2 regions of the Simplicispira sp. GW247-4R2A genome follow, and region 1 is predicted to be linked to the other one. Evidence: predicted binding sites of a transcription regulator. Region 1 holds the regulator's gene; the other holds the start of a gene.
What was found. The regulator NrdR, encoded in region 1, represses ribonucleotide reductase genes. The targets are predictions, from matches to a motif close to CACNANATNTNGTG.

Region 1 (14,383 bases):
CGATGTCTCCTGGGTGTCTGGCACGCACGTGGCCAGCAGCATTTTTCAGCGGAAATGGGGCCTGCGTTTGTCCAGGAAAGCTGCAATACCTTCGCCTGCGTTGGGGTGCTGCAGGTTGCGGACAAAGTGCTTGCGCTCCTCGGCCAAATGGGCATGCAGATCGTTGGTGCGCGCCTCGGCGAGCAGTTCCTTGACGCTGGCGAGCACATTGGGCGCGCGCGCATGGAGGGCTGCGCACAAATCCAGAGCACCGCCCAGCGCAGCGCCGGGATCGGTCAGCCGGTTGACGATGCCGAGCGCATGCAGGCGCTCGGCTGGCAGCGTATCGCCCAGCATCAGCCACTCTGCCGCCAGCGTGCGCGGAATGGCCTGCGCCAGAGCCCAGCTTGCACCGCCATCAGGTGACAGGCCGACGCGGCTGTAGGCAAGCGAGAAGCGTGCGCTGCGCGATGCCACAAGAAAATCGCAGGCCAGAGCCAGAGCGAAGCCTGCCCCCGCAGCCACACCTTCGACTGCTGCAACCACGGGTTTGGGATAGGTTCTGAGCGCTTCGATCCAGTCGTGCAGAGCCGTCACGCTGGCCGCCTGCACCGCGGGATCAAGCGTGCGGTTGGCCTGCAGCCGCACCAGGTTGCCCCCGGCACTGAACAGGCCATCGGCACCCGTCAACACTACGCTGCGGATATCGGTGCTTCGCTCGGCACCGTTGAGCACTTCGATGCCGGCGGCATAGATGTCGGGGCCCAGCGTGTTGTGCTGATCGGGGTTGCGCAGCGTCAGAACCAGGGTCTGGCCCTCGGTGTGGCTTAGGAGTTCGGCAGCCATGGCGTGTCAGCCCTCTGTGTGGGTGAGGCTCAGACCCAGTGCACCGCGTCGGCGCAACCAGGGGCTGGGGCGGTAGCGCGGGTCACCATACACGGTCTGCAGGTTGAACAGCACTTCCAGGATGTTGGTCGGCCCCCAGCGGTCGCCCATGGCGAGAGGCCCAAGTGGGTAGGCCAGGCCGAGCGTGACGGCAAGCTCTAGGTCGGAGGGGCTGCAAATCGCCTGCTGGCATATGTCGCTGGCGATGTTCACGATGTGCGCCACCACGCGCTGCGTGACAAAGCCGCCGCTGTCGCGCACGACACTCACGGCTTTGCCGTCGCGTGCAAAGAGTGCATGCGCAGCGTCGCGCATGTCCGAGCGCGTCGCCGGGTTGGTGGCCAGCACACGGCGCCGTGTGCTGGCGTCGTCGATGAGCATGTCGATGCCGACGGTGCGCGCCGGGTCCAGCCGCTCCACCACCGCAACCGTGGTGATATCAAAGCCCAGCGGTGCCACAAGACACAAGGCCTGGCTGGACGGTGCTGACCCGGTTTCAATGGACGCGCCGAGGTCCTTGAGCAACTGGTAAATCTCGGCACGGCGCGCGGCGCGAGGGGACACCCATACCGCCGGGATCACGTTCACCGCAGGGGTCGGCGCTTCTGTGGGCACCTGGGCCACCCCTTGCTCGTAGCGGTAGAAACCTTCGCCGCTTTTGCGACCCAGCACGCCTGCGGCGAGGCGCTGTGCGGTGATCACACTGGGGCGAAACCGGGGTTCTTCGTAGAACTGGTGGTAGATGGATTCCATGACCGGGTGCGACACATCAAGCCCGGTAAGGTCCATCAGTTCGAAAGGGCCCAGGCGAAAGCCCACCTGGTCACGCAGAATGCGGTCGACCGTCGCGAAGTCGGCCACACCTTCGGAGACGATACGCAGCGCTTCCGTACCAAACGCCCGGCCTGCATGGTTCACGATAAAGCCGGGAGTGTCTTGTGCGCGCACCGGCGTATGCCCCATGCGCACGGCCAGGTCCGCGAGGGCGTCACAAGTGCGTGGATCCGTCTTGAGGCCGGGCACCACTTCCACCACCTTCATGCGAGGTGCCGGGTTGAAGAAGTGAAAACCGCAAAAGCGACCCGGGTGGGCCAGCCTGACGGCCAACGCCGTGATGGGGAGCGACGAGGTATTGCTCGCCAGCACCGCGCCGGGTGAGACGATAGCTTCGAGCTCAGCCAGCAAGGCGAGCTTGGCATCCGTACGCTCAATGATGGCCTCTACCACCAGATCACAGCTCGCCAGTTCAGGCATCTGATCGACCGTGGAAAGCTGGGTTTGCCACCTGGAGGCCGTCTCCGCCGTGCATTTGCCCGTGGCCGCCATGCGCTGCCAATGTGCGGCTATGGCGGTGGTACCGCTTTGTGCAATCCCCGGGCGTATGTCGAGCAACAAAACGGTGCAGCCAGCCTGCGCCGCAAGCTGTGCAATGCCTTGGCCCATGGCGCCAGCGCCCACGATACCGACACGTGAAATTTGCTTTTTCATTGTTTGATTATCCCGTTCGCGTAAATACTGCAATCTATGCAAGAATTACCTGAAGCAAATTGAAAAAAAAGTGAGACTTCGCAATCTTCTCCTAGCCGTCTCGATGGGGGTCGCGGCGAGCGGTGCAGCGGCACTGTCCCTTGGCAATCCCCAGGGCACGGTGGTGCTGGGTAGGCCATTGGACCTCGTGTTCGACGTGCACACCGATGGCGCGCAGTTGGCAGATGCCTGCATCAGCGCGGACGTGACGGCTGGGGACACACCGCTCTCACGCAGCCAAATTCTGGTGTCTCCCGTTGCCCCGAGGGAGGGGCGTGCCACGGCCATCCGTGTCCAGAGCACACAACCGATCAATGAGCCCGTGCTGAGTGTGCGGCTTGCCGCCGGCTGTTCGGGCAGCGTGGTGCGTACCTATACCGTATTGGCCTATCCGGAAACCTCTTTGAGTGCTCGCCAGCTTGCTGCTGCAAGCTTGGCAAACATGCCCCAACAGCCTGCCGCAGGTCTCTCAGGGCCTTCCGGGCGGGCACAAGCTTCGGGTGGCATGCCGGGTCGCCGCACCCAGGCAGTTGCAGAAGCACCCCAGAAGTCTGTGAAGCGACCTAAGCATGGCCGAGCGGGCCACCAAGCTGCCGTGCCCAAGGCAGCGGAAGACTCGGGACGCTCACGCTTGGTCATGGAACCTTTGTCCGATTGGCTGGAAGCGCCTTCCGTATTGCGGGCTTCTCCAGAGATTGCAACGCTGTCGCCCGCGTCTCCAGTGCAGCGTGAAGAAGCCGCTGCACGCTGGCGGGCGCTGAACATGCAGCCGCAAGAGCTGTTGCAGGAGGCGGCGCGCCAGGTTGCACAGGAAACCGAATTGGCCAAGCAGCACGCCCAGGCCGAGCGCGACAAGGCAGCTGCGCTACAGGTTCAACAGGCATTGCAACAACGGGTGGCTGAGCGTTTCTCTGCACAGGTCGTCTATGTCCTCAGCGCGTTGCTGCTCTTGCTTGCGGGGGCGCTGCTATGGATGTGGACGCGGCTTCGCCGGCCGGCGCCTGGCGGCGAGCGCTCCTGGGCGCAGGCGGTTGTGCAAAATACGGAGGCCGCTTCGGCAAGTGCTGCCAGCACTGCGGCTCAGATGGCGTCCGTGCGGGCACCTGTGCATGCTGAGCACTCACTGCGCGTGCGGCCCACTGAGCCAGAGCTTTTGCCATCGGGCATGCTGCCCATTGAGTTCGGACATTTGCAGGAGACCGGGTCGGTGGAGCAGGTCGAGCCCGTGACGCCTGCCACGTCCGATGCGCCTGCACCCGTCGCTGCGGTGGTGAACCCGGAAGATTTGTTCGATCTGCAGCAGCAGGCAGAGTTTTTCGTTTCCGTTGGAGAGCACGACCAAGCCATTGATGTGATGAAAAAACACATTGAGGCCAATCAGACGTCCTCGCCCCTGGCATACCTTGAATTGTTGCGCCTGTACCGGTCACTGAGCCGGATTGAGCAGTTCAATGCGCTGCGTACGCAGTTTCACCGCTATTTCAACGCGCAGGTGCCCGAATTTGCCGCATTCTCTCGCCAGGGAAAGACGCTGTTTGCCTACCCCGAGGTGCTGGCGCGGATCGAGGCCTTGTGGTGCGATCCGTCCGTAGTGCCCTTGCTGCAGGAATTGCTCTTTCGAGGCCAAGCGAGCGAGCAGCAGCGCTTCGATTTGCCTGCTTACGACGACCTTTTGTTGCTGCACGCGGTGGCGCGCACAACGCCTGCCGCCACGCGCGGCATTTCGAGTTCGCGCACGCGTACGACGCCGCTGGAGCCCACGGATTGGGAAACGCCTCAGGCAGAGTTGATTGAGCCCACCGCCGCTCCCGCCAGCAATCTGATGGAGTTTGAGCACGATTGGGCCTTCGAGACCCCTGGGGACCGTCCGGCCGATCCGGCAGCGGCGGCCGGCAGCACGGCGCTTGATCTCGACCTGAGCGACGTGGCGCACCTGGACGCTCTGTCCGAGCAAGCCGAGAGCAGTGCGCCTCTGCCCTTTCTGACGCAGGACGAATTGCCCCCCGTTCCCACCACAGCACCGCCAGCGCCCGATCAACCGGTCGGGTTTGGCAGCAACAGCGACCGCTTCGAGGCGCGGGTCGACCCCGACATACGCAAGCCGCGCTAATGGTCGTCGGCCCCTTTGGGCATGGGTGCAAGACCACCGGTAGCGAGGGCACCTGTTTTTATCTGCCCACAGTGCGTGCGCTGGGTGTGCGAAAACGCTCTTATTTATATAGCTAAAACGCTATGTTTGATAAGCGCTAGGGCCTGTTTTCTTCTTAATTCCTATCGTGGCGATCCACCAGAAAATCGCGCAGCGCCGCCAGCGTTTCCTCCGGCGCTTCGGTCATTTCGTTGTGCCCCACGGGCAGCATGCGCACGGTTACCGCTTTGCCTGCCTGCCTTGCGGCAGCCACCAAGGTCTGTGCTGCCTTGGGTGTCGTCATCTGGTCCTGCGCGCCGAGCACGAACAGCACGGGGCATTCAATGCGCGCCATGGCAGCCTCGCCCCCGGCATACTGGTCGCATGCCATGAACCCTCGGTGAAAGACATTCACCTCGGGATTGCTGGCCAACACCCGCCGGCCCAGCGCCATCTGGGCGCCAAAGACCCAGGTTCCAGGCCCGAGTGCCGAGGGTGGCGCGCACAAGGTGCTGCGGGAGTACACGTTGACCATGCGCAGCGCTGTCTCTGGGGCATTCAGGGCCGCGTCCAGTAGGGCAGGCGACACTTTCATGGGCCACGCCGTTCCCACCAGGGCGAGATGCGTGGCGCGCGCTTTCATGCGGCTCGCCGCCTCTAGCGCAATCAGCGAGCCCCAGCTGTGCCCGACCAAGGCGGCACGCTCCACCCCCAGGGCGTCGAGCAAGGCGATGATGAAATCCGCCGCTTCCTCCACGCTTTGGGGGGCCGCGCCGGCGCTGCGGCAATGGCCGGGCAAATCGACTGCCAGCACGTTCCAGCCATGGTTGGCCAGCCAGCGGCTCTGCATGGCCCAGACGCTGTGGTCGTTGAGCACGCCGTGGATCAAGACGGCGGTGGGTCGAGTCGGGTCGAAGCTGCGCCCGCCGGTGTAGCAATAGGTGTCGTGTCCGTTGACTGGCAAGCGCATGCTCAGGCTCCCGCTTTTTCTGCGGCCTTCAGGGCGCGCTTGAGGTCGTCTATCAAATCGTCCACGTCTTCCAGGCCGATGGACAGGCGAATCGTTCCTTGGGTGATGCCAGCAGCGTTCAGTGCTTCGTCGCTGAGGCGGAAGTGCGTAGTACTGGCGGGGTGAATGACCAGGCTGCGGCAGTCGCCTACGTTGGCCAGGTGGCTGAAAATTTTCAATGCTTCAATGAACTTCTTCCCTTGCTCGCGTGAGCCCTTGAGGTCGAAGCTGAAGACGGAGCCGGCGCCCCGCGGCAGCAGCCGCTGCGCCAATTGGTGGCTAGGGTGCGAGGGCAGCATCGGGTGGCCGACACGCGCCACAAAAGGGTGGCTTGCCAGGAACTCCACCACGCGCTCCGTGTTGCGCATGTGCTGCTGCATGCGCAGCGGTAGGGTTTCGATGCCTTGCAAAATCAGCCAGGCGGTGTGTGGGCTGATGCAGGCGCCGAAGTCGCGCAAGCCCTCGCGGCGCGCGCGCAACAAAAACGGACCGACTGTGCTTTCCTCGGCGAACACCATGCCGTGAAAGCCGTCGTAAGGCTCGGTCAGCTCGGGGTAGCGGCCAGAGCCTTCCCAATCGAAACTGCCGCCATCGACCAGCACGCCGCCTATCACCGTGCCGTGCCCGCTGAGGAACTTGGTGGCGGAGTGGTACACGATGTCGGCCCCGTGTTCAAAAGGCTTCATCAGCCAGGGGGTTGTGAACGTGGAGTCAACCAGCAATGGGACGCCAGCCTCGTGGGCGATGGCGCTCACGGTCGGAATGTCGAGCACGTCGAGGCCTGGATTGCCCACGGTCTCGCCAAACAGCAGGCGCGTATTGGGGCGGATGGCGGCGCGCCAGGCGTCCACATCGCCGGCCGGTACAAAGCTCGTTTCGATCCCGAAGCGGCGCAAGGTGTAATGCAAAAGATTCTGGGAGCCGCCATACAGCGCGCTGCTGGCAACGATGTGCGAGCCCGCGCCCATCAAAGTGGCAATGGCCAGATGCAGGGCTGCTTGCCCGCTGGCGGTGGCCAGAGCCCCCACGCCGCCTTCCAGGGCCGCCATGCGCTGCTCCAGTACGGCCGTGGTGGGATTGCTGATGCGCGAGTACACGTGGCCGCCGCGTTCCATGTTGAACAGCGAAGCCGCGTGGTCGCTGGAGTCAAAAACGAAAGACGTGGTGAGGTGAATGGGAACAGCGCGTGCGCCGGTGGCAGGGTCGGGTATGGCGCCTGCGTGCAGGGCCAGGGTGTCGAAGCCAGGGTCGGCGTAACCGGGCATGAAGGGTCTCCAATGCAATCGTGGATGGGCGTGTGCGGCATTGTGGGCTATATTTATGAGGCCGCGCAGCAACACAGAGCTTGCTGCACACAGCGAGGAACCCCCATGAAAGTCAGCGACATCTTGCGTGTGAAGGGCAATACGCTCTACACCGCCCACCCTGCCGAACCACTTGCGGACGCCGTGCGCGTGATGTCGGAGCGGGACATCGGTTCGCTGGTGGTCATGGAGCATGGCGACTTGGTGGGCATGCTCACCTTCCGCGAAGTCATCCAGGCGCTGGTGCGCAATGGCGGCGCAGTGGGCACGATGCTGGTGCGTACGGCCATGGACGACCACCCGCTGACCTGTACCAATGCGACCGATATGGACGAAGTGCGCCGCATGATGCTCGAACGCCACGCGCGCTACATGCCGGTCATGGACAACCGCATGCTGATGGGAGTCATCAGCTTCTACGACGTTGCCAAGGCCGTGGTGGACAGCCAGAATTTCGAAAACAAAATGCTCAAGGCCTATATCCGCGATTGGCCCGAGGGCGAGGACAGCGATACGCCCGGTGCCGCCGCCGGGAAGTAAGCCACTTGTGCGGTGCTCGCCCGTGTCGCTGCCCTGATAATGGCGGCCCATGAGCGGCAACACATTCGGCACCCTTTTCGCAGTCACCAACTTTGGTGAATCCCACGGCCCGGCCATTGGCTGCGTGATCGACGGCTGCCCGCCTGGCATGCCTTTGTGCGAGGCCGACATCCAGGCCGACCTGGACCGGCGCCGCCCCGGCACCAGTCGCCACGTCACACAGCGCGCCGAGCCCGATGCGGTGGAAATCCTCTCGGGGGTCTACGAAGGCCTGACCACCGGCACGCCGATTGCCCTGTTGATTCGCAACACCGACCAGCGCAGCAAGGATTATGGCGATATCGCCCAGCGCTTTCGCCCCGGACATGCCGACTACACCTATTGGCACAAGTACGGCGTACGCGACCCGCGCGGTGGCGGGCGTTCCTCAGCACGGCTGACGGCGCCCACCGTGGCGGCCGGCGCCGTGGCGCGAAAGTGGCTGGCTGCGCAGTTCGGCACCCAGGTGCGCGCCTGCATGAGCCAACTGGGCGAGCTCGACATTGGCTTTGAGTCCTGGGAGCACGTGGCGCAGAACCCGTTTTTTGCACCGGTGGCCGACGTGCAGCGTTTGGAGGCCTATATGGACGCGCTGCGCAAGGCGGGCGACTCCTGCGGTGCGCGCATCCGCGTGCAGGCCACCGGCGTTCCCATTGGGCTGGGCGAACCGATTTACGACAAGCTCGATGCCGACATTGCCTGGGCCATGATGGGATTGAATGCCGTCAAGGGCGTGGAAATCGGCGCCGGTTTTGCCAGCGCCGCGCAGCGGGGCACCGTGCATGGCGATTCGCTCTCACCCGAGGGCTTTCGCAGCAACCATGCGGGCGGGGTATTGGGCGGCATCAGCACGGGGCAGGACATCGAGGTGCAGATCGCTATCAAGCCAACCAGTTCCATCCTCAGTCCGCGCGAGTCGATTGACACAGCCGGGCAGTCGGTCCAGGTCAGCACCCGCGGCCGCCACGACCCCTGTGTGGGCATACGGGCGGCGCCCATTGCCGAGGCACTGCTGGCGCTGGTGCTGATGGACCATGCCCTGCGCCACCGCGCGCAGTGCGGCGACGTGCACCAAAGCGTGGCGCCGATTGCAGCCGAAGCCCCTTGAATTCGCTATAGAAAGAATAGCTTCTGGCGCTTACTGGATAAGCGCTAGAGGCCAAAAAACCTTAAAATTTTCGCGCTCTTGAGCGCGGGGCAAGCGCTGGCTCAGCGCCGCACCTCGTCCACCAGGTGCTTGAACTCGTCGATGTCCTCGAAGCTGCGGTACACGCTGGCGTAGCGGATGTAGGCCACCTGATCGAGCTTCTTGAGTTCGCGCATGACCAGTTCGCCAATGCGGCTGGACGCGATCTCGCGCTGCCCCAGGCTGAGGAGCTGTTCCTCGATGCGTTCTATGGCCGCGTCCACCTGCGTCGTGCTTACCGGGCGCTTGCGCAGCGCAATGGCAAACGAGCCGAGCAGCTTGGCATGGGCGTACTCAGTGCGTCGCCCGTCTTTCTTGACGACGACAGGAAAGCTGACTTCAGGCTTCTCGTAGGTCGTGAAGCGCTTGCCACAGGCCAGGCAGCGGCGCCGGCGGCGGATGAAGTCGCCGTCTTCCGCGACCCGCGTCTCGGCCACCTGGGTGTCGAGATGGCCGCAGAAGGGGCACTTCATGATCGCCGCTTTACCCGCGGTAGACGGGGAACTGGGCCGTCAGCGCGTTCACCTTGGCACGCACGGCAGCCACATGGGCCTCATCGCGCGGCTTGTCGAGCACGTCGGCAATCAGGTTGGCGGTCAGGCGGGCTTCCTCGTCCTTGAAACCGCGCGTGGTCATGGCAGGCGTGCCCAGGCGGATGCCGCTGGTCACCATGGGCTTTTCCGGATCGTTCGGGATGGCGTTCTTGTTGATCGTCATGTGGGCCGATCCCAATACTGCTTCGGCATCCTTTCCGGTAATGCCCTTGGCACGCAGGTCGACCAGCATCAAGTGGCTCTGCGTGCCACCGCTGACGATGCGCAGCCCGCGCTGCGTCAAGGTTTCGGCCATGATGCGTGCGTTGACGAGCACCTGCTCCTGGTACTGCTTGAATTCGGGTTGCAGCGCTTCCTTGAAGGCTACCGCCTTGGCCGCAATCACGTGCATCAGCGGGCCGCCCTGCAGGCCGGGGAAGATGGCGCTGTTGATCGCCTTCTCATGCTGCGCCTTCATCAGAATGACGCCGCCGCGCGGACCGCGCAGGCTTTTGTGGGTGGTGCTGGTGACGATATCCGCGTGCGGCACGGGGTTGGGATAGACACCAGCGGCAATCAGGCCGGCGTAGTGCGCCATGTCCACCATGAAAATGGCGCCGACGTCTTTGGCCACCTTGGCGAAGCGCGCGAAGTCGATGTGCAGGCTGTACGCCGAAGCACCCGCGATGATGAGCTTGGGCTTGGTCTCGTGCGCCTTGCGTTCCATGGCGTCGTAGTCGATGACCTCGTTGGCGTCGAGCCCGTAGGACACCACGTTGAACCACTTGCCCGACATGTTGAGTGCCATGCCGTGCGTCAAATGCCCGCCTTCGGCCAGGCTCATGCCCATGATGGTGTCGCCCGGCTTCAAGAAGGCAAGAAACACCGCTTCGTTGGCCGACGCGCCGCAGTGGGGCTGCACGTTGGCCGCTTCGGCACCAAAAATCTCTTTGATGCGGGCAATGGCCAGCTGCTCGGCGATGTCGACGTACTCGCAGCCACCGTAATAGCGCTTGCCGGGATAGCCCTCGGCGTATTTGTTGGTCAGCTGCGTGCCCTGGGCCCACATGACAGCGGGCGAGGCGTAGTTCTCGCTCGCGATCAGTTCGATGTGCTCTTCCTGGCGCCGGTTTTCGGCCTGAATGGCAGCGAACAGCTCAGGGTCGGTTTGCTCTACGAGAATATTGCGTTGGTACATGGCAGTCCTGTGAACTTGTGTCCCTTGAATCAAGGGCTGCCCAGGCGAACGGCGGAACGCAGCGGACGGGGGCCCGTGCGGCACGCTTCCCGGTGGTTCACAAGGACAGCGCCTTGCTGGTTTCCACGTCAGCGACGGCCCTTGGGGCCGCGCCTATCGCCAGTCGCGTACCCCGCGAGTTTACCTGAGACCCTGGGCCGACTTGCTCAAAGTGCGGAGAGCAGGGCGACTTTGTCGGCGCTGGCCGCAGCCGGGATGGCAGGGGCCGGCGCAGCAGGCGTCACGGCCTTGGTGGTCAAGGTGCCGGCGGCGGAAGGTGCGGTGCGCGTGCTGCGCCCGGCGGCTACCTGGCGCAAGCGGAAGTGCTCGGCCATCACCTTGGCGGCATAGCCGCCATCGCTTTCAATATTGGCGGCGCCCACGTAGTAACGCAAGCCGCCTTCGAGGGAGCCGGCGCGGCGGATGCATTCTTGCAGCACCTGTACGCCGACCCGCAAATTGGTGACCGGGTCAAAGGCTGCGAGATGCCCGCCCGCGCTCTCATACTTGTCGGTGTGCACGCGGGTCATCACTTGCATCAGGCCTTGCGCGCCGACCGGGCTCTGGGCAAAGGGATTGAAGCTCGACTCAATGGCCATGATGGCCAGAATGAGCGTCGGATCGAGCTTGGTCTTGCTGCCAATTTCATAGGCCTCGCTGACCAGCAAGCTCAGTGGCTCAGGCGCCACGTTGTATTTCTTGCTGAGCCAATAGGCCACGCGTGCCTGCTCCTTGGGCAGGCCTTGCGGATCTGTTGCCAGCACCCGTTCGCTCGGCTCCTCTATATCTAGTGCGTCGTCCGCTTCTGGTGCCACGCTCTGGCGCGCTTCAAGCCAACTGCGCAGTTGCACTTCGCCTTGGGCACGCAAATCGGGGCGTGCTGCCAGCATGATGGCCAAGCAGGCCACGGCGAGTCCGAGCAGCGCAAAGCTGTTGTGGGTCGTTTTCAAAAAGACGTTGGTCAAGGTGTTTGCCATCACACGCAAGGCCGCGGCCAACTTTCCTGTCGCTGTCATAGCTTCCTTTCGGCGGTACTGTCGCGGTTCGCACAGACACAAGGTCTCGCGTTCGCGATGTTCACCTGATTGGTACGCCATCAAATTCGTGCCTGGCGTGTAGCACTGGACCGTTTTGACTTAGCCGAGATCGGCAGCGGAACTGGGGTTTGTACTTAGCGTTGGTGCCAAGATCGCGGATTCTAGGAGGGCATCAAATGCCAGGTCAACACTAACATTGTAGTTTATTAGCTTTGTTTGTTATTAAATAGCTGTATGAAACCGCTGATTTGGCCTGTGCCGACAAGACCCTTGAAGGCTTCACGGTGCTTGCATCGCTCCGCCTGGTGGCCTCTGCGAGGCAAGTGCAGGCAGCGGGCGCTGGTGTGAAAACCAGGAAATTGGGGAGTCGAACCAAAACGCGGTGAAAATAGGCCCATGCACGCAATGACGTGCCCTCTGTTCTTATTTCTTTGTTTGATTGGCGAGCTCTTGTACGCCATCGCCTCAACCTGCTCATGTTTCCTTTTTCTTTGCGCAACAAGATGTCCGACGCCCCTGATCTCACCCCCACGCCGGCACCGGCAGCGCCCGTGCATCCCCTGGACGGGCTGACTGGTGGAGCCTTTTCTGCTGCAACCTCTGGTGAGCGCGCTGCCCGCATTCGTGAGTGGCTGGTCTCACAGCCCGAGCCGGCGCAGCTCCAGGAAGTCTTCAAGGAGCTGAGTGGCCGCGACAAAGGCGCTGCGCGTGCGGTGCGCGAGCGTCTGGATGAAATTCGCCGAGCCAAAAGCCAGGAGTTGATTGCTGCCGAATGGGCAGAAAAGGCCACTGCGCTGCTGGCGGCCTCCAAACTCAATATCGCCGACGCCATGGCCTGGCAGCGCGACGCCGCCAAGGCCGGTGCGCCGCTCTCACGCGAACCGCTGGCCGAGCTTAAGACGGCTTTGACCGAGCGCATCAAGGTGATTGAAGACCTCCAGCACCGCGTGCAGGTGCAGCGCGAGGCCGCGGTGCTGCTTGCCCAGCGCATTGAAGTGCTGTCGACCAAATCCTGGCAGGATGCCCACGCGGTGCGTGAGGCGCTGCAGGCTGACGTACAGAACTGGCAGGACCAGGCGCAGGCCTTGGCGAGCGACGCCAGCTGGCCAAGCGTGGAGGCGCGCTTTCCTCCGCTCCTTGATACGTCGCGTGCGCAACTGCTCGTTGTCTGGGATGCGTTCCAGGCCGCCATCGCCCAGGCTGCGGCTGCGGCGGCAGATGCGCAGGCACCGCTGCCGGCGGTCCCGCTGTGGGCCGACGAATTGCGCGCCGCGCGTGGCGAGGTTCCGGCTGCGGTCGAAGCGAGCGCTCCGCGTCCTGCGAAGCCCAGAACAGACCCGGCGATCGTCGCCCAATCAGTGGCCAAGGTGTCTGAGGCGCTCGCCAAGCTGGAGCAGGAAACGGCGCAGGGCCACGGCAAAGCCAGTTCTGGCGCTGCCGCGGCACTGCGAACCGTGCTCAAGCAGCATGGCCGGCATATCGACACAGCGCTGGAGCAGCGCGTGCACGCGGGTTTGGTGGCGGCGGGCGAGCTCGAAGGCTGGCAGCGCTGGAGCTCTGACCAGGTCCGCGAAGACCTCATTGCCAAGGCGCATGGCTTGCTCAATCGCCCGGATGGCCAGGCCCTGGGCGGGCGCAAGATGCAAGAGAGCCTGCGCCAGTTGCGCGAGCAATGGAAGCAGGCCGATCAGGGTGGTGCGCCCAACCATGGCCTATGGAAGAAATTCGACGAGGCGTGCAACGAAGCACACAAGGTGGTGGAAGCTTGGCTGGAGAAAGTGCGCGCTGACGCAGCCGAGCACAAGGCGCAGCGCTTGGCCCTGATTGCCGAACTCCAGGCCTGGGGCGAGCAGAACGCCACCAATACCGATTGGAAGTCTGTTTTGCGCGGACTGCAGCAATTTGGCGCCCGCTGGCGTGAGGGCGGGCATGTGGGCGAGAAGCTGCTGGCCGAACTGCTGCCCCAGTGGAAGCGGGCCATGGACGCGGCGGCTGCGCCGTTTGAAGCCGCGCAAGCAGCCAGCTTGGGTCGACGCCAGGCCATGATTGAGGAGGCGGCAGTGCTGGGTGCCGCGCCCATGCTGCGCATCGACGCCGTCAAGGCTCTGCAGCAACGCTGGCAAGCCGAGGCACAAGCCGTGCCGATGGAGCGACGCCAGGAGCAAAAGCTTTGGGACGCATTCCGCAAGCCCATTGACGAGGCCTTCAATCGCAAGACGGCCGAGCGCGAGCGCGGCGCAGAGCAGACGAGCGCACACGACAAAGCCGTGCTCGAAGCCTCCAAGGCTCTGGAAGCCGCCAACGCTGGCGGTGACGTCCAGGCGATTCGCGCTGCCGTGGCTGCTTTGGAGGCTGCTTTGCGTGGTCAGGCGGCCCATGCCGCCGAACAGGCTATCGCGCAGCCTCCTGAGGCACCGACCAAGGCCTCAGGCAGTGGTGCTGGCAGCGCAGAAGGACAGGCGCAAGACGCTTCTCCAGCGTCTTCTCCGATGGATGCCGCCGCAGAGCTCAACGCCGGCGCGCAAGGTGAAGAAGCTGCTGCGCCAGCACCACGGGCCGTGCCACGCCCGGTCGTGGCCGTACGCGGCGACGACCGGCCGGGTATGAAGAAGGATGTGCCGGCAGCACCAGGCCGAGGCGCCAGGCCGGGCGAACGCCGCGATGCCCGGGGGGCGCGCGATGGTGCGCCGGGCATGGGTCGTCCATCGGGGCGCTTTGGTGAGCGTGCAGAGTTTGTTGACCGTGGGCCGCGATTGGGCGATGCCGCTTTCCGGGCACAGCGCGAGGCACTGGAGCACGCGCAGGCGGCGCTGCGCAAGCTCGCCGCCCAGGCGCACGGCGAAGCTCTGGCGCATTTGCTGGCGGCCTGGGAGTCGCGCGATGCCTCGCAGATCCCATCCACGCAGGAATTTGGCCGCGCCGTGAACGCAGCTGCGCGCAACCTTTGGGTGCAGGCGCTATCGCAAGCACCGCAGCCCA
Region 2 (14,383 bases), on a different contig from region 1:
ACCGGCCTGGATTTCGCAGAACTGTCCTTGCGTGTCGAAGGGCTCGTGGTGACTTTGGGCGCTGCCGGCTGCGAGGTGTGGGTGGCTGGCACGAAAACGCTGGTACCACCAGTGAAAGCGCAGCAAGTGGTAGACCCCACGGGTTGCGGAGATGCCTGGCGCGGGGCCTTGCTGTTCGGTTTGGAACAAGGCTGGCCGTTGGTGCGCTGCGCGGCACTTGGCAGCCGCATGGGCGCACTAAAAATCGCTACGCGCGGGCCGCAAAATTACCAGTTGGATTTCACACCCGCCTGAGCGGGGTAAAAAAAACCGGCGCAGAGCGCCGGTGGAAAAATCAAACGATTTCTCAGGGCTTAGAGCCTGTGGGAAAGGGCCATGCAGCTTGGGGGTTGAGCTGGGTCTTTGGTGTCGGCTCGGCGTTTCCCTTGGCTGCGGGCTTCGCAGCGGGCGATGCGGCCTGCTTTGCTGGTGCCTTGGCGGCCGGCTTCTTGGCACTCGCCGCCTTGACCGGTGCGGCCTTCTTGGCCGGAGCTGCCTTGACCGGGGCGGCCTTCTTGGCAGGAACAGCCTTCTTCGCTGGAGCAGCGGCCTTCTTTGCCGGCGCTGCCTTCTTCGTTGCGACGGCCTTCTTGGCTGGGGCAGCCTTCTTCGCCGCTACAGCCTTCTTGGCGGGTGCTGCTTTTTTGGCAGGAGCTGCCTTTTTCGTGGGCGTGGCAGCTTTCTTGGCGGGAGCGGCTTTCTTCGCGGGCGCAGCCTTCTTGGCCGGTGCAGCAGCTTTCTTCGCCGGAGCGGCTTTCTTGGCAGGAGCTGCGGCCTTCTTGGCAGGCGCAGCCTTTTTCGCTACAGCCTTCGGGGCAGCAGCCTTCTTTACTGCTGCGGTCTTGGCAGGCGCAGCCTTCTTCTCAGGGGTTGCGGCCTTGGCGGCCGGCTTCTTCGCAGTTGCCATCATCTTCTCCTAGGGTCAATGAGCAAAGAGCACTCCACGCCTGCATGGGACACGGAGAGATTCAAGAGTCCGAAGCGACGCGCCAGACCCTGAATGGGGGTGCACTGCTCCGGCAGCCACGGTTGCGCGATCGCGCCCTGGGGCCAGAGGAGTGCAGGTAAAGTGTTCATTGAAGTGAAGGATGGCGAACTCGGGCTTAGTCCCAGGCGAGTGCCCCCCCTGATTGGTATTCAATGACGCGGGTTTCGAAGAAGTTGCGCTCCTTCTTCAGATCGATCATTTCGCTCATCCAGGGAAACGGGTTTTCTTCCTGGGAGAACAATTTACCCAAACCGATCTGTGAGGCGCGGCGGTTGCCGATGTGCCGCAGGTACCCTTTGAACATCGAAGCGTTCATGCCAAGCACGCCACGCGGCATGGTGTCCTCGGCGTAGCGGTATTCGAGTTCGACCGCCTTGTGGAACAGCGCCGCGATTTCTTCCTTGAAGGCAGCGGTCCAGAGATGCGGGTTTTCAAGCTTGATGGTGTTGACCAAGTCGATGCCGAAGTTGCAGTGCATGGACTCGTCGCGCAGGATGTACTGGTACTGCTCGGCTGCACCGGTCATCTTGTTCTGCCGTCCCAGCGCAAGAATCTGTGCGAAGCCGACGTAGAAGAACAGTCCCTCCATCAGGCAGGCGAACACAATCAGGGATTTGAGCAGCGCCTGGTCGGTCTCGGGTGTTCCGGTGCTGAACGACGGATTCATGATCACGTCGATGAACGGAATCAGGAATTCGTCCTTGGCGCGAATCGAGGGGACTTCGTTGTAGGCGTTGAAAATCTCGCCCTCGTCCAGCCCCAGTGATTCCACAATGTATTGGTAGGCGTGCGTGTGAATGGCCTCTTCGAACGCCTGGCGCAGCAGGAACTGGCGGCATTCCGGGGCCGTGATGTGCCGGTAGGTCCCAAGCACGATGTTGTTGGCCGCCAGTGAATCGGCGGTGACAAAAAACCCGAGGTTGCGTTTGACGATGCGGCGCTCGTCTTCGGTAAGGCCATTGGGGTCGCGCCACAACGCGATGTCGCGCGTCATGTTGATTTCTTGCGGCATCCAGTGGTTGGCACAACTGGCGAGGTATTTGTCCCACGCCCATTTGTATTTGAAGGGCACCAACTGGTTGACGTCCGTCTTGCCATTGATGATGCGCTTGTCGGTTGCGCTCACGCGACGGGCAGGATGCGCTGAGGTATCGACTGCAGCTTGTTTTGGCAGGGGCTGCTGAAGTTTGGAAACATCGAGCGGCGACGGGGCCGCCAGCGTTGCTTGGGGCACGACGCGATCAGTAGAAATTGGCGAGAGTGGTGTGACTTCTTCGTCCCAGGTCAGCATGGTTTTTCCAGTGCTCGCATTATGAGAGCACTGCTCCGAAATGAAAAGCGCGCAAGCGCGGCGCGACGCGGTTTTGTTGCTTCACTGCACAAGCCGCCGAGCGTGTGCGTGATGCACGTCTCTATTGGCAGGCTTCGCAGTCGGGGTTGTCGATGGCGCAGAACTGCACATCGCTTACTGGCAGGGCTGCGGCTGCATGCGTTGGCTGCTGCAGTTGGCTTTCGACTGCGTTGTGGTGGCGTGAAGGCACGGTGCTCATTTCGACATGCGTGGCCGACTGGGTGCGCAGGTAGTAGGTGGTCTTGAGTCCTCGCACCCAGGCCAGCTTGTAGGTCTCGTCCAGCGTCTTGCCTGAGGCGCCCGCCATGTAGAGGTTCAGGCTCTGTGCCTGGTCGATCCACTTCTGGCGCCTGGCGGCGGCCTCGACCAGCCATCGGGGTGCGATTTCGAAGGCGGTCGCGTACAGCGCCTTGATCTCTGCGGGCACCCTGTCAATGGGCTGTAGTGAGCCCTTGAAGTGCTTCAGATCCATCAGCATCACTTCGTCCCAGATACCCGCCTGCTTGAGGTCGCGCACCAGCCCGTGGTTGATGATGGTGAACTCGCCCGACAGGTTCGATTTCACCGACAGATTGCCGAAGCATGGCTCGATAGACGCGTCCACGCCGACGATGTTCGAGATGGTTGCCGTCGGCGCGATGGCCACGCAATTGGCGTTGCGCATGCCGTCACGCCTGATCTTGGCGCGCAGCGTGTCCCAATCGAGTTGTGATGAACGATCGACTTCGACATGGCCGCCGCGCGCCTGTGCAAGCAGTTCGAGCGAATCGAGCGGCAGGATGCCGCGGTCCCACAAAGAGCCTTTGAAGCTGCTGTAGCGACCACGCTCCACGGCCAGGTTGCTCGATGCCTCGTAGGCGTAATAGCAGAGAGCCTCTGCCGACTGGTCGGCAAATGCGAGCGCCTCTTCCGACGCGTAGGGAATGCGCAGTGCATACAGCGCGTCCTGAAAACCCATCAGGCCCAGGCCTACCGGGCGGTGCCGGAGATTCGAATCGCGCGCTTTCTTGACCGCGTAGAAATTGATGTCGATGACGTTGTCGAGCATGCGCATCGCGGTCGCCACCGTTCGCTGCAGCTTGCCGTGATCCAGTGACAAGGCACCCTGGGCGCTGCGGCTCAGGTGGTTCAGCAGGTTGATCGACCCAAGATTGCAGACGGCAGTCTCGGAGTCGCTGGTGTTGAGTGTGATCTCGGTGCACAGGTTGCTCGAGTGCACGACGCCGACATGCTGTTGGGGTGAGCGCAGGTTGCAGGCATCCTTGAACGTGATCCAGGGATGCCCGGTCTCGAACAGCATGGTGAGCATTTTTCGCCACAGATCGGTCGCCTCGATGGTGCGTGAAGGTGTGATGTCACCACGCTGTGCACGCTCCTCGTACGCCAGGTATGCACGCTCGAACTCGGCGCCGAAGCAGTCGTGCAGATCGGGCACGTCAGACGGCGAAAACAGGGTCCAGCGTCCCTTTTCCAGGACCCGGCGCATGAACAGATCGGGAATCCAATTGGCGGTGTTCATGTCGTGCGTGCGCCGCCGGTCGTCGCCGGTGTTTTTGCGCAGTTCCAGGAATTCTTCAATATCCAGGTGCCAGGTTTCCAGGTAGGCGCACACGGCTCCTTTGCGCTTGCCTCCCTGGTTGACTGCGACCGCGGTGTCGTTCACGACTTTGAGGAACGGCACGACGCCCTGAGATTCTCCGTTCGTGCCCTTGATGTGGCTACCCAGGGCCCGTACCCGCGTCCAGTCGTTGCCCAGCCCTCCGGCGTACTTGGAAAGCAAGGCGTTTTCTTTGATCGATTCGTAGATGCCATCGAGATCATCGGGCACGGTGGTCAGGTAGCAACTCGAGAGTTGCGAGCGGCGCGTGCCACTGTTGAACAAGGTGGGCGTGCTCGACATGAAGTCAAAGGCCGACAGCAGTTCGTAGAACTCGATGGCGCGGGCTTCGCGATCGACTTCATTGAGAGCCAGCCCCATGGCGACCCGCATGAAAAAGGTCTGCGGCATTTCGATGCGGCGCTTGTGCACATGCAAAAAATAGCGGTCGTACAGCGTTTGCAGGCCCAGGTAGTCGAACTGGCGGTCGCGCTCGGGGCGCAATGCGTTGGCCAGTGGTGTCAGATCGAATTGCAGCAGGCGCTCGTCCAGCAAGCCTTGTTCCACGCCTTGGCGCAGCAAGGTGGGGAAGTGCTCGCGGTAGGCGGCGTCCAACGCTTCGGGGGCCACGTCGCGCCCCCACACTTCACGGCCAATGGTGTGCATGAGCAAGCGGGCCGTGACATAGCTGTAATCCGGGTCCTTTTCAATCAGGGTCCGCGCGGCCAGGATCACGGCCTTGAAGACTTCATCCAGTGCAATGCCGTCGTAGAGGTTGCGCAGCGTCTCCTGGACGATGGGGGCGGCTGCGACATGCTCACCTAGACCAGCGCAACTGGCCTCCACCAGTGCGTGCAGCCTGGCCAAGTCGAGTGGTGTGCGCTCCCCATCGTCGAGCACATGCAGCACTTCGGCCTCTGCATGGTGCACAGGAGTTGCTTGGTGCGAACGCTCCTGCGCGCGACGCTCCCGGTACAGCACATAAGCGCGTGCCACTTCGTGGTGTTCGCCGCGCATCAGCCCCAGCTCGACCTGGTCTTGCACGTCTTCAATGTGAAAGGTGCCGCCGTTCGGACGCGAGCGCAGCAGGGCACGCACCACCGTTTGGGTGAGCCCATCCACGGTCTCGCGGATGCTGGCGGATGCAGCCCCTTGCGCGCCGTGCACGGCGAGAAATGCCTTCATCAATGCCACCGCGATTTTTTGCGGCTCAAACGGTACGACGGCACCGTTGCGACGAATCAGGTGGTGGTGGGCGTAATCCGCTGGTGGTGTGGGTGCCAATAGGTTGGCACCTTGCGCAGGAATTGCCGATCGGCGAAAAGATTCAGGGGGCTGGAGGGAGGAATGCATGGCGTTCCATTCAAAAAAAGAAAAAGACTGGGCGGCGGTAGGTGTGGGTGAATAACTATAGGTGGTGCAAAAAGTATTTGCAATACGCTACCTATAGTGTTTTTTAGAATTTAATGGTGCATGCCATGCAGACATTTGTGCCAGCCCGCATGTGGCTTGGAGCGCGGGGGAAGAAGCAAGCTTGGCAGCCGTCTGCGAGCTGTTTGTGGCTCTCGGGCCGCGTTTGGATTGGAGCGTTGGCCTGGGCGCGGGCTATGTGGCCCGCGTGCGGCGTGCTCAGCGCAGCGGAAACTGAATGCTCGGCAGGCCCAGGCGGCTCTGAAATTGCACCCAGTCAAATGCCGCACCTGGGTCGGCCTTGCGCCCTGGTGCGATATGTTCATGCCCGGCGATGTGGGCAATGGGGTAGCGCTGCGCCAATGCGTGGCTCAGTTGCACCAGCGTGCCGTACTGCGCAGCCTCGAAGGCTTCGCCCTCCAGGCCTTCGAGTTCAATGCCGATGGAGTCGTCGTTGCAATGGCTGCGGCCCCGGTAGCAGGACGCCCCCGCATGCCATGCGCGCTGGTCGCAGTCCACGAACTGAACCAACTCGCCATCCCGGCGGACAAAGAAATGCGCTGAAACGCGCAGGCCGCGCAAGCGTTCGTAGTAGGGATGGGCGGTGCAGTCGAGGGTACCGAGAAAGAGCGCCGCGACATCGCCGCCGCCGTACTGCCCAGGCGGCAGGCTGATGGAATGCACCACCAGCAAATCCACCTGGGCGCCCGCCGGACGCGCATCGCAGTGTGGTGATGCCAGCGCATGCGCAGCTTGGTACCAGCCACCTTGCCACAAGGCGCTGTTCTCAGGGCTCATCGTCGCCTTGCGGGTCGCCAGGTGCCGCGATATTGAGCCGCGCGATGCGGTAGCGAATCTGGCGCAGACTGATGCCCAGGCGAGCTGCCGTCGCCGTGCGGTTGAAATGGTTTTCTTGCAGCGCACGCACCAGAATGCAGCGTTCCTGCTGATCCAGCCAGGCCTGCAGATCCCGGGGGACCGGTTCCTGATCCGCCCGTGCTGCCGCAGGTGCTATTTCCGTCGCGCCGGGGGTGGCGCCGGCCGGTAGGGGTTCGGTGACTGACGAGACTGCGCAGTCCACGTGCAGTTCATCGCCGTCGCCCAGGGCTACCGCGCGGTGCAGCAGGTTTTCCAGTTCGCGCACGTTGCCGGTGAGGGGGTGGGCCGCGATGGCCGCAACGGTCGCATCGGTAAGTTTGGGCGCGGGGATGCCGGATTCGTGGGCAATACGCGCCAGCAGGGCGCGGCACAGGTCAGGCAGGTCTTCGCGGCGTTCGCGCAGCGGAGGTATCACCACCTCGATGACGTTGAGCCGGTAATACAGATCCTGGCGAAAGCGCCCAGCCTGGACGTCGGCGGCGAGGTCGCGGTGGGTGGCGCTGACGATGCGCACATCGACCGGCTCCTCCTGCGTTGCGCCCAGCGACCGCACACTGCGTTCCTGGATGGCGCGCAGCAGCTTGGACTGCATGGCCAGCGGCAAGTCACCGATCTCGTCGAGAAAGAGCGTACCGCCTTGCGCGGCCTGGAAGTACCCCTGTCGATCCTGCGTAGCGCCGGTGTAGGAGCCTTTGCGCGCACCGAAAAATTCGGCTTCCAGCAAAGCTTCCGGAATGGCGCCGCAGTTGACGGCGATCAGCGGGCCACCAGCCCGTTGGCTGCTTTCGTGCAAGGCTCTGGCAACCAGTTCTTTTCCCGTGCCAGATTCACCGCGTACCAGGACAGGCGCCATGCCACGTGCCACTTTGGCAATGCGTTGCTTGACGTTCTGCATGGTCTGGGATTGGCCTACCAGGCGATCAAGGGAGGTCGGGCCGCTGAGACCGTTGGGGCCGCCCGGCGCCGTACGTGTTTGCGCGGTTTTGGGCGCCAAGACGCTGTCCGTACCCTGGATCGCCGAGGCCACCACGGCGCGAAACTGCTTGAGATCCACCGGTTTGGTGAGGTAATCAAATGCACCGGCGCGCAGTGCTTCGACGGCGTTTTCAGCCGAGCCGTACGCTGTCATGACCAAACAGCGCTCCGGGCGTTGCTGTTTGCGCAGATCGTGCAGCAATTCCATGCCAAATCCGTCGGGCAGGCGCATGTCGGTGATGACCACTTCGTACCGGTTTTGCGCCAGTAGCTGGCGTGCCTCTGCAATATCGGCGGCTGTTTCGACACGGTAGCCCTCCCGCAGCAGCGTCAGCTCGTAGAGCGTTCGCAGGTCGGGTTCGTCATCGACCACGAGGATGGAGGCGGGCTGGGAATGCATAGTCAGAGGGTCAGACCACGATGGTGTCAAACAGGGAGGCGTCGGGCGAGGCCACCAGGCCAGTGCCACGGAACCTTACGGTAAACGCATTCCCGCTGCGATCGCCGGTCTGTGTCTGCCGGTGCGCGCGCTGGTAGCCGATGCTGGCGCCATGGCGCTCGCACAGGCCGCGGCAGATGTAGAGACCCAGGCCGCTGGAGCGGCTCTCGGAGGAGAAGAAGGGCTCGAACAGATGGCGCTCGACCGACTGGTCCAAGGGCGCGCCATCGCTCCACACTTGTACGCTGGCCTGGCCCGGGGAATCCATGCGCGTCTGCAATTGCAGCGACTCGCTGTCGCCGGAGCGGTAGCGCAAGGCATTGTCGAGCAGGTTCACCAGCACGCGGCGCAGGTGTTCGGCATCGAATTCGACGTGCATGCCAGGCGCGCCCAGTGCCAGCGTTCCCTGGCGTGTCGGCGCGGCGTGCGCCTGCCACTCGCGCCAGATGTGCGCCACGTTGTCGTCGAGCGCAACCGTGGCCGCAGCGGCGTGGTCGATCTGGTGCTGCACGCGGGCAATATCGAGAATTTCCTCGGCGATGTGGGCCAGACGGTCGGCGTTCTGGCCGATCATCTGCGCCAGACGCTTGTGTGTCGGGTCGTGCAGGTCTTCGTCCAGCAGGGCGTTTGCCTGCACGATCGCCGCCAGCGGGTTGCGGATTTCGTGCGCCACGGCGGCCGACATGCGGCCCATGGCGGCGAGCTTTTCGGTCCGCAGGCGTGCTTCGAGCTCGCGCAAATCGTGCAGGAACATGACGCACAGGCGCTGCTCGGAAGCGTCCGGGGCCGCGGAGTCGGGCGCTGTCAGCCATGTGCGCACGTGCAATCCAATAGGGCTCTGGTCTTCGCTGATCAGATTGACTTCGGCGACTTTGGGGGCATTCTGGCGAAAACTGCGCCGCGCCAGGGCGGCAAGGGCTTGCCAGGGCGGGCGCGCAAGCAGCGAGAACGGCGCGCTCAGCGTGGATTCGGCGCCGAGCAGCCGCACTCCCGCCGGATTGGCATTGCGCACCACAAAGTCCTCGCCCAGCACCAGCACGCCCTCGCTGAGGTTCTGAATCACAAGCGCGCTGACCTGCTGCTGCACCATGGCCGTGGCTCGGCTGGTTTGGGCAATGTGCTGCTCGCGCACCAGACGCAGCGCGAGCTGCTGCACCAGGAAGGCCACGATAAAGTAGCCCGTGCCCGTCAACGCCGCTTGTAGCGAGCGCTGCGCCATTTCTGCGCCGTTGTGGTCACCTCCCCACCAGGCCCAGGCGAGCAGCAAGATCGTGACGGCTGCGGTGGTCCCCAGCGCGAGGGTGAGCGTGCCCAGCACCGAGGCCATGAGGATGGGCAGTCCAAAGAGCGGGGTGAAGCTCATGCTGCCGGTGTGCAGGAGTTGCAGCGCTGACACCACAGCCAAATCCACACCGATCGAAGGCAGCCATTGCACGCCAGCCTGCGGAGAGGGCGCCGCCCTGCCTGCGAACAGGCGCAGGGCCAGGGTGCCAGCCAAGTACAGCACGCAGACGCCGATGATCCACGGTTCTGCGGCCTGGTTCAGCATCTGGCCCATGAGCTGCAGCAGCAGCAGCGCCAGGGCTACGACGACGCGGCCAGTCAGAAAGCCTTGCCACAGACGCAAAAAGGCGGGGTCCTGTCCGCGCAATAGCCGCTGCCGCGCCAGCGAGGTGGCAAAGAACCCCTCAGTGGCCATCTTGCTTTTGGTGCTCGGCACAGCAGTAGCTTCGCCCGTCGCTGAGCCAGGCGTCGCTGCGGGGCACATGGACGCCACAGCGCGCACAGGCCAGCATCTCTTGGGGAGCAGGAAGTTGCGCCGATTGCCGGGGTGCTTTTCTGGACTCGACGCGCTTGCCGCGCCACACCATGTAGGCCACGCCGAGCACCAGCAGCAGAACGAGAAATTTCATACTACGCGCCCGAACACGACTTCCAGTACAAAGCGCGAACCGACGTAGGCGAGCAGCAGCAGCACTGCGCCCGCATACAACACCCGGACCGCACTGCGCCCGCGCCAGCCAAAGCGCCTGCGCCCGAGCAGCAAGGCGGCAAAAGTGAACCAGGACAGCAGCGAAAACACCGCCTTGTGGTCCCAGCGCCATGCGCGCCCGTAGAGGGCCTCGCTGAACAGAACGCCAGCGACCAGGGTGGCGCTCAGCAGCACGAACCCGGCTGTGACGAAGCGGAACGTGAGGCGTTCAAGCGTCAGCAAAGGCAGGCCGCTGTGGGGGTCTTCGGCCAGGCGAAGCCGCTTTTCGGCACGGGTCATCAGTGCTGCATGGACCACCGCAGCAGCGAACAGCCCGTAGGCCGCGATGCCGAGCGCCAGATGCAGTGGCAGCCAGCCCGAGGCGCTGACGTGCAGCGGCTGGCCTGGAAATGCCAGAGCCAACAGCACGGCCAGCGCCCCCAGCGCTGCCAAAGCCCAGCGTGCACGCAACTGGGGGAATAGTTGCCGCTCTACGGCGTACACCGTCAGCACCAGCCAGGCGGTGACGGACAGCGCGGGAGCAAAACCAAAGCGAGGCGAGGGCTGCAGCATGCCCAGCCCAAGCAGGGCGCCATGCAGTGCCCAAGCCAACCAAAGCGCCGCTTTCGCGGCCGGTTCGGGCAGGCGCGAGGCAAACGCCGCCGGTATGGCATAGGCAATTGCAGCGGTAGCCCCCAGCAGCAAGGCGACGGGAGAGGCGCTGGTTAAAATCATCCCGGCAGTTTACCTTTCGCCCGGGCACCAGCCTGCGGCCCACACCGCCCGCCCAAGCGCGCTCACCCGGAATTTTTTTATGGCCTCCGCCCTCACCGACAAACTCACGCGCCTGGTCAAAGAGATGCGTGGCCAGGCGCGCATCACGGAATCGAACGTGCAGGACATGCTGCGCGAAGTGCGCATGGCGCTGCTGGAGGCCGACGTGGCCCTGCCCGTGGTGCGCGACTTCATCGCCCGTGTGAAGGACAAGGCTCTGGGCCAGGAAGTGATGGGCTCGCTCAAGCCCGGGCAAGCGCTGGTGGGTATCGTCCACCGCGAACTGGTCGCCACCATGGGCGAAGGCGTGGCCGACATCAATCTCAATGCACAGCCGCCGGCCGTCATCCTGATGGCGGGCTTGCAGGGCGCGGGCAAGACCACGACAACGGCAAAACTAGCCAAGCACCTGATCGACAAGCGCAAGAAGAAGGTGCTGACGGTCTCCGGCGACGTGTACCGCCCAGCCGCCATCGAACAGCTCAAGACTGTTACGGCCCAGGCCGGCGCCGAGTGGTTTCCGAGTACGCCTGACCAGAAGCCACTGGATATCGCCCTCGCTGCGCTTGATTACGCCAAAAAGCACTACTTCGATGTGTTGTTGGTCGACACCGCAGGCCGCCTGGCGATTGACGAGTTGCTGATGCAGGAAATCAAGGACCTGCATGCGGCCATCAAACCGGTGGAAACCCTGTTTGTGGTGGACGCCATGCAGGGCCAGGACGCCATCAACACGGCCAAGGCCTTCAAGGAGGCGCTGCCGCTCACCGGCATCATCCTCACCAAGCTCGACGGTGATTCGCGCGGCGGTGCGGCGCTGTCGGTGCGCCAGATCACGGGTGCGCCCATCAAGTTCGCTGGCGTGTCGGAAAAGCTCGACGGTCTGGAGGTGTTTGATGCCGAGCGCCACGCCGGCCGCATCCTGGGTATGGGCGACATCGTCGCCCTGGTCGAGCAGGTGTCGGCCGGTGTGGACATGGAAGCCGCGCAGAAGCTCGCCGCCAAGGTGAAAAGCGGCGATGGTTTTGACCTCAACGACTTCCTCGGCCAGTTGCAGCAGATGAAGCAGATGGGCGGCTTGTCGAGCCTGATGGACAAACTGCCCGCACAGCTGAGCGCCAAGGCCGGCGCGGTGGACATGGACCGGGCCGAGAAAGACATCAAACGCAAGGAGGGCATCATCCAGAGCATGACGCCCAAGGAGCGCCGCAGGCCCGAACTCATCAAGGCCACCCGCAAGAAGCGCATTGCCAACGGCGCCGGCGTGCAGGTTCAGGAAGTCAACCGCCTGCTCAAGGAGTTCGAGCAGATGCAGGGCATGATGAAGAAGATGAAGGGCGGCGGCCTGATGAAGATGATGAAGAAGATGGGCGGCATGAAAGGCATGGGCGGCGGCGGCATGCCCAAGATGCCCTTTTAAATTTTAGGTGTTTTAGGCCTCTAGCGCCTATTGGGTAAGCGCTAGCAGCTATAAATATAGAAGCATCCCTGCACTTGGGCTGCTGCCGCTTCAGGGGCGCTTCCGGCGCTTTATGCCGCCTCGCGGACCAGCACTTCGCCGCGCAAGGTGTAGGCCTTGGCTTCGGTAATGGCCACATCCACCATCTGCCCCACCAGCCTTGGCTGGCCGGCGAAGTTCACCACGCGGTTGCACTCGGTGCGGCCCATGAGTTCGCCGGCGTCCCGCTTGGAGGCGCCTTCCACCAGAATGCGCTGCACCGTTCCGACGCGTTGCTCGCTAATCGTTTTGATGTTGGCGTTGATGACGGCCTGCAACTGGTGCAGGCGGCGCAGCTTCACGTCGCCCGGCGTTTCATCGTGCAGGTTGGCTGCGGGCGTGCCCGGGCGCGGGCTGAAGACGAAGCTGAAGGAGTTGTCGAAGCCGATGTCGTCGATCAGCTTCATCATCTTGGCGAAATCGTCTTCGGTCTCGCCGGGGAAGCCGACGATAAAGTCGCTGCTCATCGCCAGATCGGGCCGGATGGCGCGCAGCTTCTTCACCGTGCTCTTGTATTCCATAGCGGTGTAGCCGCGCTTCATGGCCATCAGGATGCGGTCTGAGCCGTGCTGCACGGGCAGGTGCAGGTGGTTGGCCAATTTTGGAATGCGCGCGTAGGCCTCGATCAGCTGCGGGGTGAATTCATTGGGGTGGCTGGTGGTGAAGCGCAGGCGCTCGATGCCGGGAATGTCGGCCACGTATTCCAGCAGCAGGGCGAAATCGGCAATCTCGGCCGTGTCCCCCATGGGCCCTCGGTAGGCATTGACGTTCTGGCCCAGCAGGGTGATTTCCTTCACCCCCTGGTCGGCCAGGCCGGCGACTTCCACCAGCACGTCGTCGAACGGGCGACTGACTTCTTCGCCGCGCGTGTACGGCACCACGCAGTAGCTGCAGTACTTGCTGCAGCCTTCCATGATGGAGACGAAGGCCGATGCGCCCTCCACCCGCGCGGGCGGCAGGTGGTCGAATTTTTCAATTTCCGGGAAGCTGATGTCCACCTGCGGGCGGGCCTGCACGCGGCGCTGCTCCAGGAGCTGCGGCAGGCGGTGCAAGGTTTGTGGCCCGAAAACGATGTCGACATAGGGCGCGCGCTTGATGATCTCGGCGCCTTCCTGGCTGGCGACGCAGCCACCCACGCCAATCTGCACACCGCGCTCCTTGAGGTGGCGCACCCGGCCGAGGTCGGAAAACACCTTCTCCTGCGCCTTTTCACGCACCGAACAGGTGTTGAACAGAATCAAGTCGGCTTCTTCGACGTCCTGCGTGGGCTCGTAGCCTTCCGCGGCGTGCATGACGTCCAGCATCTTGGCCGAGTCGTACTCGTTCATCTGGCAGCCAAAGGTTTTGATAAAGACTTTTTTGCTCATGGAAATGTCTCGCAGGGCTGTGCCCAAGCAGGTGCGCGCCGGCGCTGCCGCCTGCCCGAAGCGGCCAAGGTTTCAACGCGGGGTGGTGTCGCTCTCGAAGCGGAAGTTGCGCTGCACGCCGCCGCCGGCGCGCGGCAGGGCGATCTCGGCTGCGGTCAGAATCCAGGCGGTATGCAGCATGCCGGTGCTGGTCTCCATCCGGTAGTTCACCGTGTACTGCTTGCCGATGACGGAATGCAGCATGACGAGCGAGTTCTGCGGGCTGAATAAGCGCATGCCGGGGGCCATGCGCACCGGGTTGCCGTCGATTTGCGCGTCCACCGTCGAGAGAATGGCCAGGGTGCCGCGCCGGGCCTGCTCGGGGAAGGTGCGTACACCGCCGAGTTCGCCATTGGTCTGTGCGAGAGCGGGCGGCGCCGCAAAGGGCACAAGAGCGCACAGCGCCAGGAGCGTGGCGCGAAGGGCGCGGCGGGAGAGCAAGGGTGGGCAGCGGGTCATGGTTCTATCCAGCGGCTGAAAAGGCAATTCTAGGCCGCCGCCTGCGCGCCGCGGACGACCTTGGAAAGCAAAAACCCCTTGCAGGCAGCCTGCAAGGGGTGAAAAGGTGGTGGTGATAGGTGGACTTGAACCACCGACATCAGCATTATGAATGCTGCGCTCTAACCAACTGAGCTATATCACCGCGACCAAAATTATAGAACAGATTTCAGCGGGTAGGCGCCGGATCCGTGCGAAATCAGCGGTGCGTGAAAACGGCCTTGCGCTTGTTCAGGAAGGCATCCATGCCCTCCTTCTGGTCCTCGGTTGCAAACAGGGCGTGGAACAGGCGGCGCTCGAACATCACGCCGTCCGACAAACCGCTCTCGAATGCCCGGTTGACCGATTCCTTGGCCGCCATCACGGCAACGCGCGAGAAGTCGCTGATGGTCAGCGCAGCGCCCAAGGCTTCGTCCTGCAGTTTGTCCAGCGGCACCACGCGGCTGACCAGTCCGGCGCGCTCGGCCTCCTCGGCATCCATCATGCGGCCGGTGAGGGCCATGTCCATGGCCTTGGCCTTGCCGACTGCGCGCGGCAGGCGCTGTGTGCCGCCAGCG

Region 2: the regulator NrdR is predicted to act here: its motif matches at 5,382-5,395, upstream of AC07ZH_RS03610 (ribonucleoside-diphosphate reductase subunit alpha).

The regions. Positions count from the first base shown of each region.
Region 1 covers NZ_JBWKZM010000018.1:47,708-62,090, reverse strand. Annotated here, with positions in the region: gene AC07ZH_RS13165 (oxepin-CoA hydrolase, alternative type) at 46-825, opposite strand; gene AC07ZH_RS13160 (3-hydroxyacyl-CoA dehydrogenase) at 832-2,352, opposite strand; gene AC07ZH_RS13155 (type IV pilus assembly protein FimV) at 2,456-4,501, shown strand; gene AC07ZH_RS13150 (alpha/beta fold hydrolase) at 4,656-5,489, opposite strand; gene AC07ZH_RS13145 (O-acetylhomoserine aminocarboxypropyltransferase) at 5,492-6,793, opposite strand; gene AC07ZH_RS13140 (CBS domain-containing protein) at 6,899-7,372, shown strand; gene aroC (chorismate synthase) at 7,422-8,519, shown strand; gene nrdR (transcriptional regulator NrdR) at 8,621-9,070, opposite strand; gene glyA (serine hydroxymethyltransferase) at 9,081-10,328, opposite strand; ZMP/ZTP riboswitch at 10,360-10,505, opposite strand; gene AC07ZH_RS13120 (lytic transglycosylase domain-containing protein) at 10,535-11,383, opposite strand; gene AC07ZH_RS13115 (DUF349 domain-containing protein) at 11,908-14,383, shown strand, end outside.
Region 2 covers NZ_JBWKZM010000003.1:120,967-135,349, forward strand. Annotated here, with positions in the region: gene AC07ZH_RS03595 (carbohydrate kinase family protein) at 1-294, shown strand, start outside; gene AC07ZH_RS03600 (histone) at 347-946, opposite strand; gene AC07ZH_RS03605 (ribonucleotide-diphosphate reductase subunit beta) at 1,143-2,318, opposite strand; gene AC07ZH_RS03610 (ribonucleoside-diphosphate reductase subunit alpha) at 2,440-5,328, opposite strand; gene ampD (1,6-anhydro-N-acetylmuramyl-L-alanine amidase AmpD) at 5,605-6,183, opposite strand; gene AC07ZH_RS03620 (sigma-54-dependent transcriptional regulator) at 6,173-7,639, opposite strand; gene AC07ZH_RS03625 (ATP-binding protein) at 7,650-9,377, opposite strand; gene AC07ZH_RS03630 (PP0621 family protein) at 9,367-9,591, opposite strand; gene AC07ZH_RS03635 (cytochrome C assembly family protein) at 9,588-10,385, opposite strand; gene ffh (signal recognition particle protein) at 10,465-11,844, shown strand; gene miaB (tRNA (N6-isopentenyl adenosine(37)-C2)-methylthiotransferase MiaB) at 11,955-13,289, opposite strand; gene AC07ZH_RS03650 (hypothetical protein) at 13,362-13,787, opposite strand; tRNA gene AC07ZH_RS03655 (tRNA-Met) at 13,895-13,971, opposite strand; gene AC07ZH_RS03660 (enoyl-CoA hydratase) at 14,026-14,383, opposite strand, start outside.